DNA from 2 places in the Rhodoferax mekongensis genome. Region 2 is predicted to be linked to the other one. Evidence: predicted binding sites of a transcription regulator. Region 2 holds the regulator's gene; the other holds the start of a gene.
What was found. The regulator LexA, encoded in region 2, represses DNA repair genes until DNA is damaged. The targets are predictions, from matches to a motif close to ACTGTATNNNNATACAGT.
Positions count from the first base shown of each region.

Region 1: RAN89_RS15325 (DNA topoisomerase IV subunit B) is a predicted target of LexA. The motif match lies at 992-1,009, and genes of this name have one in related genera.

Region 1 covers NZ_CP132507.1:3,226,558-3,232,975, forward strand. Annotated here, with positions in the region: gene RAN89_RS15325 (DNA topoisomerase IV subunit B) at 1-959, opposite strand, end outside; gene RAN89_RS15330 (MFS transporter) at 1,096-2,310, shown strand; gene RAN89_RS15335 (SDR family oxidoreductase) at 2,453-3,277, shown strand; gene RAN89_RS15340 (class I SAM-dependent methyltransferase) at 3,277-3,855, shown strand; gene dapA (4-hydroxy-tetrahydrodipicolinate synthase) at 3,889-4,785, shown strand; gene bamC (NlpB/DapX family lipoprotein) at 4,813-5,895, shown strand; gene RAN89_RS15355 (hypothetical protein) at 5,974-6,162, opposite strand.
Region 2 covers NZ_CP132507.1:2,976,619-2,983,036, forward strand. Annotated here, with positions in the region: gene RAN89_RS14190 (asparaginase) at 1-589, opposite strand, end outside; gene lexA (transcriptional repressor LexA) at 694-1,368, shown strand; gene RAN89_RS14200 (D-2-hydroxyacid dehydrogenase family protein) at 1,767-2,774, shown strand; gene RAN89_RS14205 (type IV pilus assembly protein FimV) at 2,800-4,905, opposite strand; gene RAN89_RS14210 (Crp/Fnr family transcriptional regulator) at 5,058-5,777, shown strand; gene RAN89_RS14215 (phosphotransferase family protein) at 5,811-6,418, shown strand, end outside.

The DNA.
Region 1 (6,418 bases), 250 kb from region 2:
AGCTTCACGCCCTTGGGCAGCAGGCTGTGGAACTCGATAAAGCTTTTGACAGCTTGGAACAAGCCATCGCGCAAGCCGCTTTCGTGCGTGCCGCCCGCGCTGGTGGGAATCAGGTTCACATAGCTCTCGCGCACCGGAGCGCCGTCTTCAGTAAACGCCACGCACCAGGTTGCGCCCTCGCCTTCAGCAAAGGTGTCGTTGTTGCCATCGGCAAAGCCTTCGCCGTCAAACATGGGAATGACGGGGTCTGCGCTCAGGGTCTGGCCCAGATAGTCTTTGAGGCCGCCCTTGTAGAGCCAGTTCTGGCTTTCCTTGGCTTTTTCATTGACCAGCGTGACGCTGACGCCGGGCATCAGCACCGCCTTGCTGCGCAGCAGGTGGGTGAGCTCACCCATGGGCAGCGCTGCGGATTCAAAATACTTGGCGTCCGGCCACACCCGCACGGTGGTGCCCTGCTTGCGGTCGCCGTCCCCAGCCTTGCGCACCTGCAGGGCCTCGGTCACGTCGCCGCCTTCAAACACCAGATGAGCGACGGAACCTTCGCGGTAACTGGTGGCTTCCAGGCGCTTGCCCAGCGCGTTGGTCACCGACACACCGACGCCGTGCAAGCCGCCCGAGAAGCTGTAGGCGCCGCCCTTGCCTTTGTCGAACTTGCCGCCCGCATGCAGGCGGGTGAACACCAGCTCGATCACCGGGGCTTTTTCCTCAGGATGCATGCCGAACGGGATGCCGCGGCCATCGTCTTCCACGCTGACGGAGCCGTCCGCATGCAGGGTGACCTTGATTTTCTTGCCGTGGCCGGCCAAGGCTTCGTCGGCGGCGTTGTCCAGCACTTCCTGGATGATGTGCAGGGGGTTGTCGGTGCGGGTGTACATGCCCGGGCGCTGTTTGACGGGCTCCAAGCCCTTGAGCACGCGGATCGACGATTCAGAATATTCGGGGGTGGGTTTGACAGCCATAGCGGCGGATTGTAGGGGAACTGCGGCAATCCACTGTATATGCATACATGCAAATACCAATTCTTAGACCCGAGACAGGGGCGCTCTGTGTCCCGCCCGCTGCAAACGATCCGCCGAAACTGGCTACATTTGCAGGATGAGCTCTTCCCCTAAAACCCTCTCCATGTCCCAGGTGCTGGTGTGCGGCGCCACCATCGTGACATTGTCCATGGGCATCCGTCACGGTTTCGGCCTCTGGCTGCAGCCTATCACCCAGGCCCAGGGCTGGACGCGCGAGACTTTTGCTTTTGCCATCGCCATCCAGAACCTGGCGTGGGGCTTAAGCGGCATTTTTGCGGGCATGGCCGCCGACAGGTTCGGGGCATTCCGGGTGATCATCATCGGGTCTCTGCTGTATGCCTTGGGTCTGTGCGGAATGGCGTTGGCTAAGTCGCCACTGATGTTCACATTGGCCACCGGCACCTTGATCGGCATGGCGCAGGCCGGTACCACGTACGCCGTGATTTACGGCGTGATCGGTCGCAATGTGCCAGCAGAAAAGCGTTCCTGGGCCATGGGGGTCGCAGCGGCAGCAGGCTCGTTCGGCCAGTTTTTGATGATGCCGACGGAAGGCTTTTTGATCAGCTACTTTGGCTGGCAACAGGCCTTGCTGGCCTTGGCAGCGGCCACTCTGCTGATGATTCCGCTGGCGAGCGGGCTGAAAGAGCCCGCATTCGGCGGAGCTTCAGCCCCGGCGCGTCAGCAAAGCATTGGCCAAGCGCTGCGCGAGGCCTTCAAGTACCCGAGCTTTCAATTGCTGATGGCAGGTTACTTTGTGTGCGGCTTCCAAGTGGTGTTTATCGGAGTGCACATGCCCAGCTACCTGAAAGACAAAGGCCTGTCACCTCAAGTGGCGAGTTATGCATTGGCCTTGATCGGCCTGTTCAATGTGTTCGGCACTTATGCAGCAGGTGTGCTGGGCCAGAAGCTGCCGAAAAAGTACATCTTGGCATTTATCTACTTCGCGCGGGCGGTAGCCATCAGCCTGTTTTTGCTGGTGCCGCTGTCCCCCATGAGTGTGTATGTATTTGCTTCTGTCATGGGGGTGCTGTGGCTATCCACCATTCCACCCACGAATGCAACCATTGCCCAGATTTTCGGTGTGGCGCATTTGTCCATGCTGGGAGGATTTGTATTCTTCAGCCACCAGATCGGATCCTTCATGGGCGTGTGGCTGGGTGGCTACCTGTATGACCGCACCGGAAGTTATGACATCGTCTGGTACATCGCCATCGCACTGGGGGTAGCCGCTGCGCTGGTAAATCTGCCGGTGCGTGAAGCGCCTATTGCCCGTGCGCCTCAAGCCGCTTGAAACCAACCACCATGCTCAAAAAAACTGCGATCACACTGGCCTTGTGCCTGCTGCTGACCGCTGTTTTCACCTTGTACGCCCAGCCTGATTTCATGGTGCAGATGGCCAATCAACTTTGGGCCTGCTTTTGAGTTTCCCTGCCATGACCAAAAACTTTCCTGTCACCATCATTACCGGCGCTTCTGAGGGCATAGGTGCCGAGCTCGCGCGTCAACTGGCTTCGCGGTATGGCGCTGAAATGAACTTGGTGTTGGCCGCGCGAAAGCGCGAGGCCTTGGAGGCAGTGGCCGATGTGTGCCGCACCAAAGGAAGCGAGGTTCTGGTGGTGCCTACGGATGTGTCGATCGAAGCACAATGCCGCAGCCTGATTCAAGCCACGATTAATGCTTTCGGACGCATTGACACCTTGGTCAACAACGCGGGCGTCTCTGCCCAAGCGCTTTTTCAGGATGTGGATGCCCAAGACCTGCATTGGTATGAAGACCTCATGCGTATCAACCTGTGGGGCAGCGTGTGGTGCACCCACGCTGCGCTACCGCACATCAAGCAAACCCAAGGGCGCATCGTGGCCGTGTCGTCTCTGGCGGGGCTGATCGGCGTGCCCGGGCGCACGGCTTACAGTGCCTCCAAGTTTGCGATGACAGGCTTTTTCGAAGCGTTGCGTGCAGAACTCAAACCTTCCGGCGTCAGCGTAACCACGGCTTTCCCCGGCGTGGTGCTGACTGACATACGTGCCCACGGACTGAATGCCAAGGGCGAAGTAGCCGGATCGAGTGGCCTTAAGGAAGACAAGGCCATGACCGTCTCCGAGTGCGCCTACCTGATTGCCACAGGAATGCAAAAGCGCCAACGTGAAGTGGTGATGACGGCCCAAGGCAAGCTGGGGCGTTTCCTCAAACTCCTTTTGCCAGGCGTTGTGGAGAACATGGCCATGGCGGCGCTGAAAGATGAAGTGAAACCCAAGTGATGAACACATCGCATCTACAGCTGTCTGCGCCATCACCTTGGATTCAGCGCTGGAGCCACCTGATTCCCTCAAGCGCCTCGGTTTTGGACGTAGCCTGCGGGAGCGGCCGCCATTTGGAATGGTTTGCGAGGCGCAGTTGCATGGTTACGGGTGTCGATAAAGACATAAGCGGCGCGCGCCAATTGGTACCCCTTGCCAGACTGATAGAAGCTGATATCGAGAACGGGCCGTGGCCACTTGCCAGAGATGGAGCTTCTGAACCCGAACTGTTCGATGCCGTGGTGGTGACCAACTACCTATGGCGTCCCCTGATGGGCACTTTGCTTGCCAGCCTCGCTCCGGGCGGTGTTCTGCTTTATGAGACATTTGCCACTGGCAACGAAACAGTGGGGCGCCCGGCCCGGCCCGACTTTCTGCTGAAAAATGGAGAGCTGCTAGACATGTGCAAAGACTTGCACATCGTGGCGTATGAAAACGGTTTTTTGGAACAGCCCGACCGGTTCGTTCAGCGCATTGCGGCCCTGCGAAACTTTACCCCCGGTGCACACAATGCCACTCCAGCGCGTTATGCACTCTAGTTAAAATGTTTGTTTACTGTTTCAACACTCGACATGAACGCTTCTAAAGGTCCAATCCGGGGCAGCATCGTAGCCCTTATCACTCCGATGCTTGATGACGGCTCCGTGGATTACCCCGCGCTGCGCAAACTCATCGATTGGCATATCGCCGAAGGCACCGACTGCATCGGCGTGGTGGGTACGACGGGTGAATCCCCCACTGTCAGTGTTGAAGAACATTGCGAAATCATCCGCGTGTCCGTCGAGCAATCCGCGGGTCGCGTACCGATCATGGCAGGTTGCGGCGGCAACTCCACCCGCGAGGCAATCGCCTTGGCGAAATTTGCAAAACAGGTGGGCGCCGATTGCCAACTGCAAGTCGTGCCTTACTACAACAAGCCTACGCAAGAGGGCCAATACCAGCACTTCAAGGCCATTGCTGAAGCCACCGGCGATTTGCCGATCGTGCTCTACAACGTGCCCGGGCGCTCTGTGGCCGATATGGCCCACGATACCGTGTTGCGTTTGACACAGGTGCCAGGCATTGTGGGCATCAAGGAGGCCACCGGCAATATCGAACGTGCGCAATGGTTGATCAAGGACGCCCCCAAAGAGTTCTCCATTTACAGCGGTGATGACCCCACAGCCGTGGCATTGATGCTGTGCGGTGGACATGGCAACGTGAGCGTCACTGCGAACGTGGCTCCTCGCCTGATGCACGAAATGTGCACAGCCGCCATTGCAGGCGATGTGGCCCGCGCGATGGAAATTCAAATGAAACTTTTGCCGGTGCACAAGGCTCTATTCGTTGAGTCCAACCCGATCCCGGTGAAATGGGCTGTGTCGCGCATGGGCCTGAGCAAGCCTGCGTTACGTTTGCCTTTGACGCCTTTGACGGACGCGAGCCAACCGGTTCTTGAGCGTGCCCTGCAGTCCACCGGACTGATCTGAGCTCCTGACCCTTTTTTGAGGAAATCCGTGAATTCCATTTCTAAAGTGATTTTGCTAGGCGCGACCGTGGCCCTTGGGGCCTGCTCTGCGCTCGAAACTGACAAAGTGGATTACCGATCCGCGGCCAAAGCTCCCAAGCTGGACGTGCCACCGGACTTGACCCAACTCAGCAAGGAAACGCCTTACACCGTAGTGGGCGGCGCAGTCTCTGCCAATGCGTCCAAAGCGGGGCAGGTTGAGACATCCAAGGCAGTAATCGCCGCGGTCGCAGTGGGTGACGTGCGCATTGAGCGTGCCGGCAACCAGCGTTGGCTTGTTGTGAACCGCCCAGCTGAAAAGCTGTGGGAACCAGTCAAGGACTTCTGGCAGGAAAACGGATTTTTGCTTGCCATGGACCAGGATAAATTGGGCATTATGGAAACTGACTGGGCGGAAAACCGGGCCAAGATTCCACAAGACTTCATCCGAGCCTCTTTGGGCAAACTGCTGGATTCGTTCTACTCCACCCCGGAACGCGACAAGTTCCGTACACGCCTGGAGCGGGACGCGAACGGAAACACAGAAATCTTTATTAGCCACCGCGGCATGGCCGAGGTGTATACCGCAGACCGTAGCAACCAGACCGTGTGGCAGCCTCGCCCGGCTGACCCCGAGCTGGAAGCCGAGTTCTTGCGTCGACTGATGGTGAAGCTGGGCGTCTCCCAAGAGCAGTCCAAAGCCTTGGTGGCCAACAGCACTCCCAAACCCGTGGCCGTGGTTGGCAATGTGAATGGGCAACCTGTTGTGCAGCTGGAAGAAGGCTTTGACCGGGCTTGGCGCCGCACCGGCCTGGCCCTGGACCGGACAGGATTCACCGTAGAGGACCGAGATCGCAAGCAAGGCATCTATTTTGTACGGTACCAGAACCTGACCTCGGAGAACTCTGAGCCTGGGTTCTTCAGCAAGATGTTCAGTGGCTCCAAAAAAGCCAATGAAGCCACCAAATACCGCATTGCGGTGCGTAGCGTGGGGGAGAAATCCACCGTCAGCGTTCTGGACGCCGACGGCAACGCCGAAAGTTCTGCGACGGCGCAACGCATCGTGAAAGTGATTGCGGACGACATCAAGTAATTTTTTACATCACCTTGGCGGGTGATGCGAAGACGAAAAAAAACCACCTTGCGGTGGTTTTTTTCGTCTGCAAGCAGATTACTGCTTGGCTGGCTCGGAAGCAGCAGCTGCGGGAGCAGCAGGAGCAGAAGCGTCAGCAGCAGGAGCGGCGGCGGCAGGAGCGGCAGCAGCAGGAGCGGCGGCGGGAGCAGCGGCTTCTTCTTTTTTACCGCAAGCAGCCAAAGCAGCAGCAGCGATCAAAGCTGCCAAAACGAGAGACTTGTTCATTTTTAAAGACTTCAGTGAGTTAACGAAACAATTTCCGGAAATTGTCTGGATGGCAAGCCAGCCAGCCCTGACGAAAAGCATTCGGTCTCTTTCCACCAGAGCTTTAAATTATACAAGACCAAAAACCATGCATTCGGGTAAACCCCTCTTGAAGCGTTAAAGCCCTAAAGTAGTGGCAGGAAATCCGGGCGAACTTTGGCGCTTGCATTCGTCCAACAGTTCTGTCAACGCCACCCTTGCACGTACGTCGCGGCCA
Region 2 (6,418 bases):
GCACACGCCCCTCCTCCACCCATGCCAATGGCCCCGCATCACCGGAATCAAAAGCGTCGACGCGGTAGGTATGGGCTTTTTGGACATGTTGTGCCGCATGCACAGCACCCGCACAAACCGCTAGCACTCCAGTACTGCGGGAATCCAAAGCTACCGTGACAGCATCCAGAATGTTTTGCGGACCGTCCGGAGTCAACGCAGTTGCGGGTCGCATGGCACACGTCAAGACCACGGGCTTGCCACGCCCCACACCGGAGAGGCAGAGATGAAGGAAAAAAGCCGTTTCCTCCAGGGTGTCCGTTCCATGGGTGATCACGATGGCGGCTACAGACTGATCGGAGAGGTGCTTCACACAGGCCTGCTGCAAAGCCAACCACACGGACCACTCCATGTCTTTGCTATCTATTTGCGCAATTTGCTCGCTCACGAGATCACAGCCCTGCAGGCGGTCGGACATCCCCGGCACAGCCCCCAGCAAGTCGGCAACGCTCACCTCGCCAGCTTTGTAACCCACATTGTCTGAACCACTGCTCGCTCGACCGGCAATCGTGCCGCCTGTGCCCAAAACCACGACTTTTCTGGAAGTCATACATCCTCGCTTGCCAAAATCAAAAAACTGGTTGAAAATACAGTTACTGGATAAGAAAACAGTGTGTATAGACACACAGCCCATCCAGAACTCAAGGAGCCAGTATGCTTGAAAGTCCGAAACTCACTGCCCGCCAGCAACAGATTTTTGATCTGATCCAAAGCGCTATCGCCCGAACGGGTGCGCCGCCCACGCGTGCAGAGATTGCCAGTGAGCTCGGATTCAAATCTGCCAATGCGGCCGAAGAGCATTTGCAGGCCCTGGCGCGCAAAGGTGTTATCGAACTTGTGAGTGGTACCTCACGCGGTATCCGGCTCAAGAGCGATGCGTTGCGCTCCATTCAGGAATCACGGCTGAAGCAATTCTCACTGCCCCTGCCAGGCCTTGCGCAATTGGCGCTTCCTCTGGTCGGACGTGTAGCAGCCGGCTCACCCATCCTTGCCCAGGAGCATGTGGATCAAACCTACTACGTGGAGAACAGCCTGTTTCAGCGTCAACCGGACTACCTGCTGAAGGTACGCGGCATGTCCATGCGCGATGCCGGCATCATGGACGGCGATTTGCTGGCGGTGCAGGCTACGAAGGATGCCAAGAACGGGCAAATCATCGTGGCTCGCTTGGGGGAAGAAGTAACGGTCAAACGTTTCCGCCGCAACAAGCATCTTATCGAGCTCCATGCAGAAAATCCGGACTACCAAACCATCGTGGTTGAACCGGGCGAACCATTTGAAGTTGAAGGTCTCGCCGTAGGCCTGATTCGTAACACCATGTTGATGTAAACGGGCGCGAACCATGACCATCAGTACCCTCGCCTTCAGCCTTTTGGAATGCGTTATTCCGTTGAAGTGGCTCGCCGGAAATCACCCAAAATCCCGGTACCACACAGCCGTAAATCACAAAAGCCCGACACATGCGGCACAAAATGCTACCCCTTTTGTAGCAGCTGACGCATACCGCACGTGCGCCAAAGCCTCCCAACCCTTGCAGCCAACGCCTTTGCGTATCGTGAGGGTCATTGAACGGGGGCAATCCCGCACCCACGTAGGCCGCATGGTAATTTCCGGGCGTATGGCAGACGTATGCGCAGAGCTTGATCGACTTGCAGCCTGCGAAGCTGCTTAATAAGCGGGGCGGGTAATCCCGCTCTCTCACGTCGCCGCAAGGCACAATGTCGTCTATGAACATAGTGATTCTTGACGATTACCAAGACGCAGTGCGCAAGCTGAATTGCGCTGCCAAGCTCGACGCCTACCAAGCCAAGGTGTACACCAACACCGTCAAGGGACTGGGCCAGCTCTCCGTCCGCTTGAAGGACGCAGATATCATCGTTCTTATCCGTGAACGCACTCAGATTGCCCGCGCCCTGATCGACAAACTTCCCCGACTCAAACTGATCGCCCAAACAGGTAAGGTAGGCGCTCATCTCGATGTGCAAGCATGCACCGAAAAGGGCATAGCCGTTGCAGAGGGCGTCGGGTCGCCCATCGCACCTGCAGAACTTACTTGGGCACTCATCATGGCGGCGATGCGCCGACTGCCTCAGTACATAGGCAACCTAAAGCATGGCGCATGGCAACAGTCCGGTTTGAAGGCTGGCTCCATGCCGCCCAACTTCGGTATCGGCAGTGTCCTTCGGGGAAAAACGTTGGGAATCTGGGGCTATGGACGTATCGGCCAACTTGTCGCCGGATATGGCAAAGCATTTGGAATGCAAGTCGTCATTTGGGGAAGTGAAAACTCTCGCGAGAAGGCCGCAGCAGATGGTTACGCGGCGGCTTTGGACAGGGAGTCTTTTTTCTCTCATTGCGATGTCGTCTCTTTACACTTGCGCTTAAGCGACGAAACGCGAAGCATCGTGACATCCGCAGATCTCGCTTGCATGAAAACGACGGCCTTGCTGGTCAATACCTCGCGCGCCGAGCTGATCGAAAACGATGCCTTGATCAGCGGCCTCAACCGGGGACGCCCTGGAATGGCCGCCATCGACGTATTTGAAGCAGAACCCATTCTTCAGGGCCACGCATTGTTGAGGCTGGAAAACTGCATCTGCACTCCACACATCGGCTATGTGGAGCAGGACAGCTATGAGCTCTACTTCAGCGCCGCCTTTGACAATGTAGTCAACTACATCAAGGGAACACCTTCCAACATCATCAATCCCGGCGCATTACAGGTCCGTCGTTAAGGCAACGGCTGGCCCAAGGATTCACTCAACGCGGAGGCTTGCCCGTCGCAGGTGCAATTCCGGAGATATCAAAGTCAATCAGGTTGTCCGCCGCTGGGCTGTCCGGTACTTGGACCATGTCCGGCACGTCCAACTCAAGGTCCACTTCCTGGAAAGGTTGCGGAATGGTAGGCAACGCAACCTCAATCGGACCCGTGGAGGTAGCTTGGGCCGGAACGTCCTTGGCTGCAACCTTGCTCGCACTGAATGCGGCTGGTGCACCGTCCAATGCATTGACCAGACGGCTACCAATTGCGTGAAGCAACAACAACTCTTTGAAAGCGTCGAGCTCGAACTCCAGATGGGCCGCACTATCGGGTAGACGCACCATACAATTTTCCAGGAAGTCAAGAGCCTCGCGAGAAGGCCATAGCTTCACCAGGTGCGCGCATAACTCAGGATAGGCCTCCAGGCCCTCACCTGACTTCAGGAAGTCGCTGTAACCCGGAACTTGCCCGGTGAACACGGCGTTGAATTCTTCGCGGTAGCGGTCGAATTCGTCCTTCCGGCTCAAGGTGTGGAATATCTTCAGCAGATCCAGGCACACCAGCGGATTGAAGTCGACCGAATCAGCAACATGCCCCTCCAAAAGTTCAATGGCATCCTCGTACTGCCCCAAGGTCATGAAGAACTCGGCTTGCTGGCGGATGTCCAACATCTCTTGGGTGTTTATCGCGCGGAGGCTACCCGACAGGCTGTTGGAGAAATCACGCAACCCCATCAACCGCGATGACCTGGGGCTTTGCAACACTGGTGTAGCCGCCACATCCTGAGAAACAGACCCCTGCACGGTTTTTCCTGATGGCAAGTCAAAATCAAGCTCAAGATCTACGTTGAGTGACTTCGGTGGTACAGTGACTTTGGGAACAGCGGTATCGACGCTCACATTGGCTTTACTGATGGCCTCTGGAACGGCATCCAGTCCTTGGGCAACTTCAGCATCCGGCTTGAACGCAGACTCGGGGCCCGAAATCGCCCCCGCCTCACCCCGCCACCAAGGACTACCCTCTGCCGCCCGTTGCTGACGGCGAATGATCCAAAAGCCCCCACCAACCATCAGCAGGATCAAGGCGCCAAGCCCGAACACCACGGGGTTCCAATAACGCTCGCTCTCTGCGCGCTGCAAGCGCTCGCTCAAATCTTTGACCTGGCGTTGGTTCTGCCCAGAAGCCTCGCTCAAATTCTGGATGCTGGCCTCCAAACTTTTGAGTCTCGCAGCGTCTTGAAGCACATCCTCCGGTGTGAGATTGAGCGCGCGCCAGAGGGCAGCGGCCTCGCCGCGCCTCTGCGCATCCTCCGTCGGTGTGCTGAGCAGCTCTGGAGTCGCCTTCAATGTGGGATCACGCTCCACCGAAAGGTCCAGCGGGGCAAGCTTGAGCCTTGCTTTACCGGAAGGGCTTGGCTTGGCTACCAGCGCCGTGGACGGAGGAGCCGACCTACTTGCGCTGACTTGGGCCTTGGGAGCTGATCTCACCCCCTCTTTGCCCACCGAAGGCGCAGACGAGTTACTGACCGGAGTTTGGGGAAGGATATCGGTTTGCGCAGGTCTTGCGGGAGGACTTGACGCGGTAGTTGCGTTGGTAACAGAGGAACCAGTTGAGATTTCTGACGCCACATCAGCCAACAATACATATCGACGTGACGCTTTTGCACCGCAGGTTGAGCGCAAATAAACAGTAACTACCGGCTCATCGACGGGGAGCTTGGAACTGATGCGAACCTGCCATGTTTGCCCTGCCACAGCGGGCTCACCATTGACAGATACCTTGCCGCCTTCCACTTTGTTTTCGCCATAAAAGACATCTGCCTCGAAGCAAAGATCAGACACATCCTCGTCAGGGGCCGCTGATAGGGAGACGGAGAGATTGAGAGGCTGAGCAACGATGGCCGCTCCTTTCGCACGGCCTAATGTGAGTGCGTTGCTGCTCATCGACAAGACAAGCAACATGGCCGCGAATGCGCAAGAATTGAATTTGAAAACGGGCTTCATTGTGACAAATGATTCTCGCACATCTCCCTGCAAGGTTCGCGCCATGAAATAAGAGGGAAAACCACCCCACAACGCTGGTTCTTCAAGCAGGCCCGCGTTCAAAAAACGAGATGCCCAAAAAACAAAGTCGGGGCGAATGGCAGAGCGGAATATCCCCCCAGACGCCAACGAGACAACAAATGCTCCGCGCGATGGTCCCCGGGGTGACAATTCCTACCTGCAGCTTCCGAATTCAGTCACGCAAAAGACAGGCTATGGACGAACCCATTCTTACTATCGAAGAACGCTCTGCCATCAATGGTGGACGCTGGTTTTCAACGCTTTCACCTTCACTTAAACACGACATCCTTCGATGCGCATTTGTCAAACGCTTCAAAGACGGCGACCTGATCGCTGCTCGCGGGGAACCACCGGAAGAGTGGATCGCCTGCGCGAAAGGGGCTGTGAGGGTGAGTTCGACTTCCATCTCTGGAAAGCAAATCACGTTGACCTATGTCGAGCCGGGCATCTGGTTTGGCGACGTGGCGATCTTCGATGGAGACCGGCGCACGCACGATGCCTACGCACACGGGGACACTACGATTCTGTGTGTCGCCAAGGCCGACTTCAAAAAGATTCTGGCGACCCATGTGGAACTGTACGAGGCAATGCTACGGCTGCACGCTCGACGTATCAGGCAACTGTACGGCTTGGTCGAGGACCTGAACACCCTGCCACTCAGGGCCAGGCTCGCCAAACAGCTTTTGCATTTGGTGCGCAGCTATGGCGTTCCTTCGCTGAGCGACGGCAGCGAGGTTCGCATCGGTCTTCAGTTGGCCCAAGAGGAACTTGCGCAGTTGCTGGGTGCATCACGTCAACGCGTCAACCAGGAGCTCAAAGCCATGGAACGCGAAGAGGCCATTCGTATAGAACCAGGCGGCTTGGTCATCCGGGATCGGGCTGCGCTCATGCGGGTCATCGAGTCCGACAGTTAAACCTTTCCTCTATCAACTACACAATGCACGTGCATGAGTGAATTCGATCATTTTGTAGGCACACGCAGTGTGTCAGGCTCGCATGCCTTGGACGAGACAGCCCTGCATCAATGGCTGCTTCAACATCTCCCGGGCTACGCCGGACCCTTGGCTATCGAAATGTTCAAGGGGGGCCAATCCAATCCCACCTACAAGCTCAACACGCCGCAGCGAAGTTATGTCATGCGGGCCAAACCCGGGCCTTCAGCAAAGCTCCTTCCTTCGGCCCATGCCATCGAACGTGAATTTGCGGTGATGCAGGGGCTTAAGGACAGCGCTGTACCGGTTCCGGAGATGCTGTGTTTGTGTGAAGACGAAAGCGTCATCGGGCGAGCTTTCTACGTCATGGAGTTCATGCAGGGCCGGGTACTGTGGGACCAATCGCTGCCCGGCATGACCCGTGCGCAACGCGCTGCCATCTACGACGAAATGAACCGGGTGATCTCGGCGCTTCACACCGTGCCTTTTGACGAAAAAGGGTTGACAAGTTACGGCAAACCCGGAAACTACTTCGAACGCCAGATTGGCCGGTGGAGCAAGCAATACGTCGCATCCATCACGCAGCCCATTCCGGAAATGGACCGTTTGATGGAGTGGCTCCC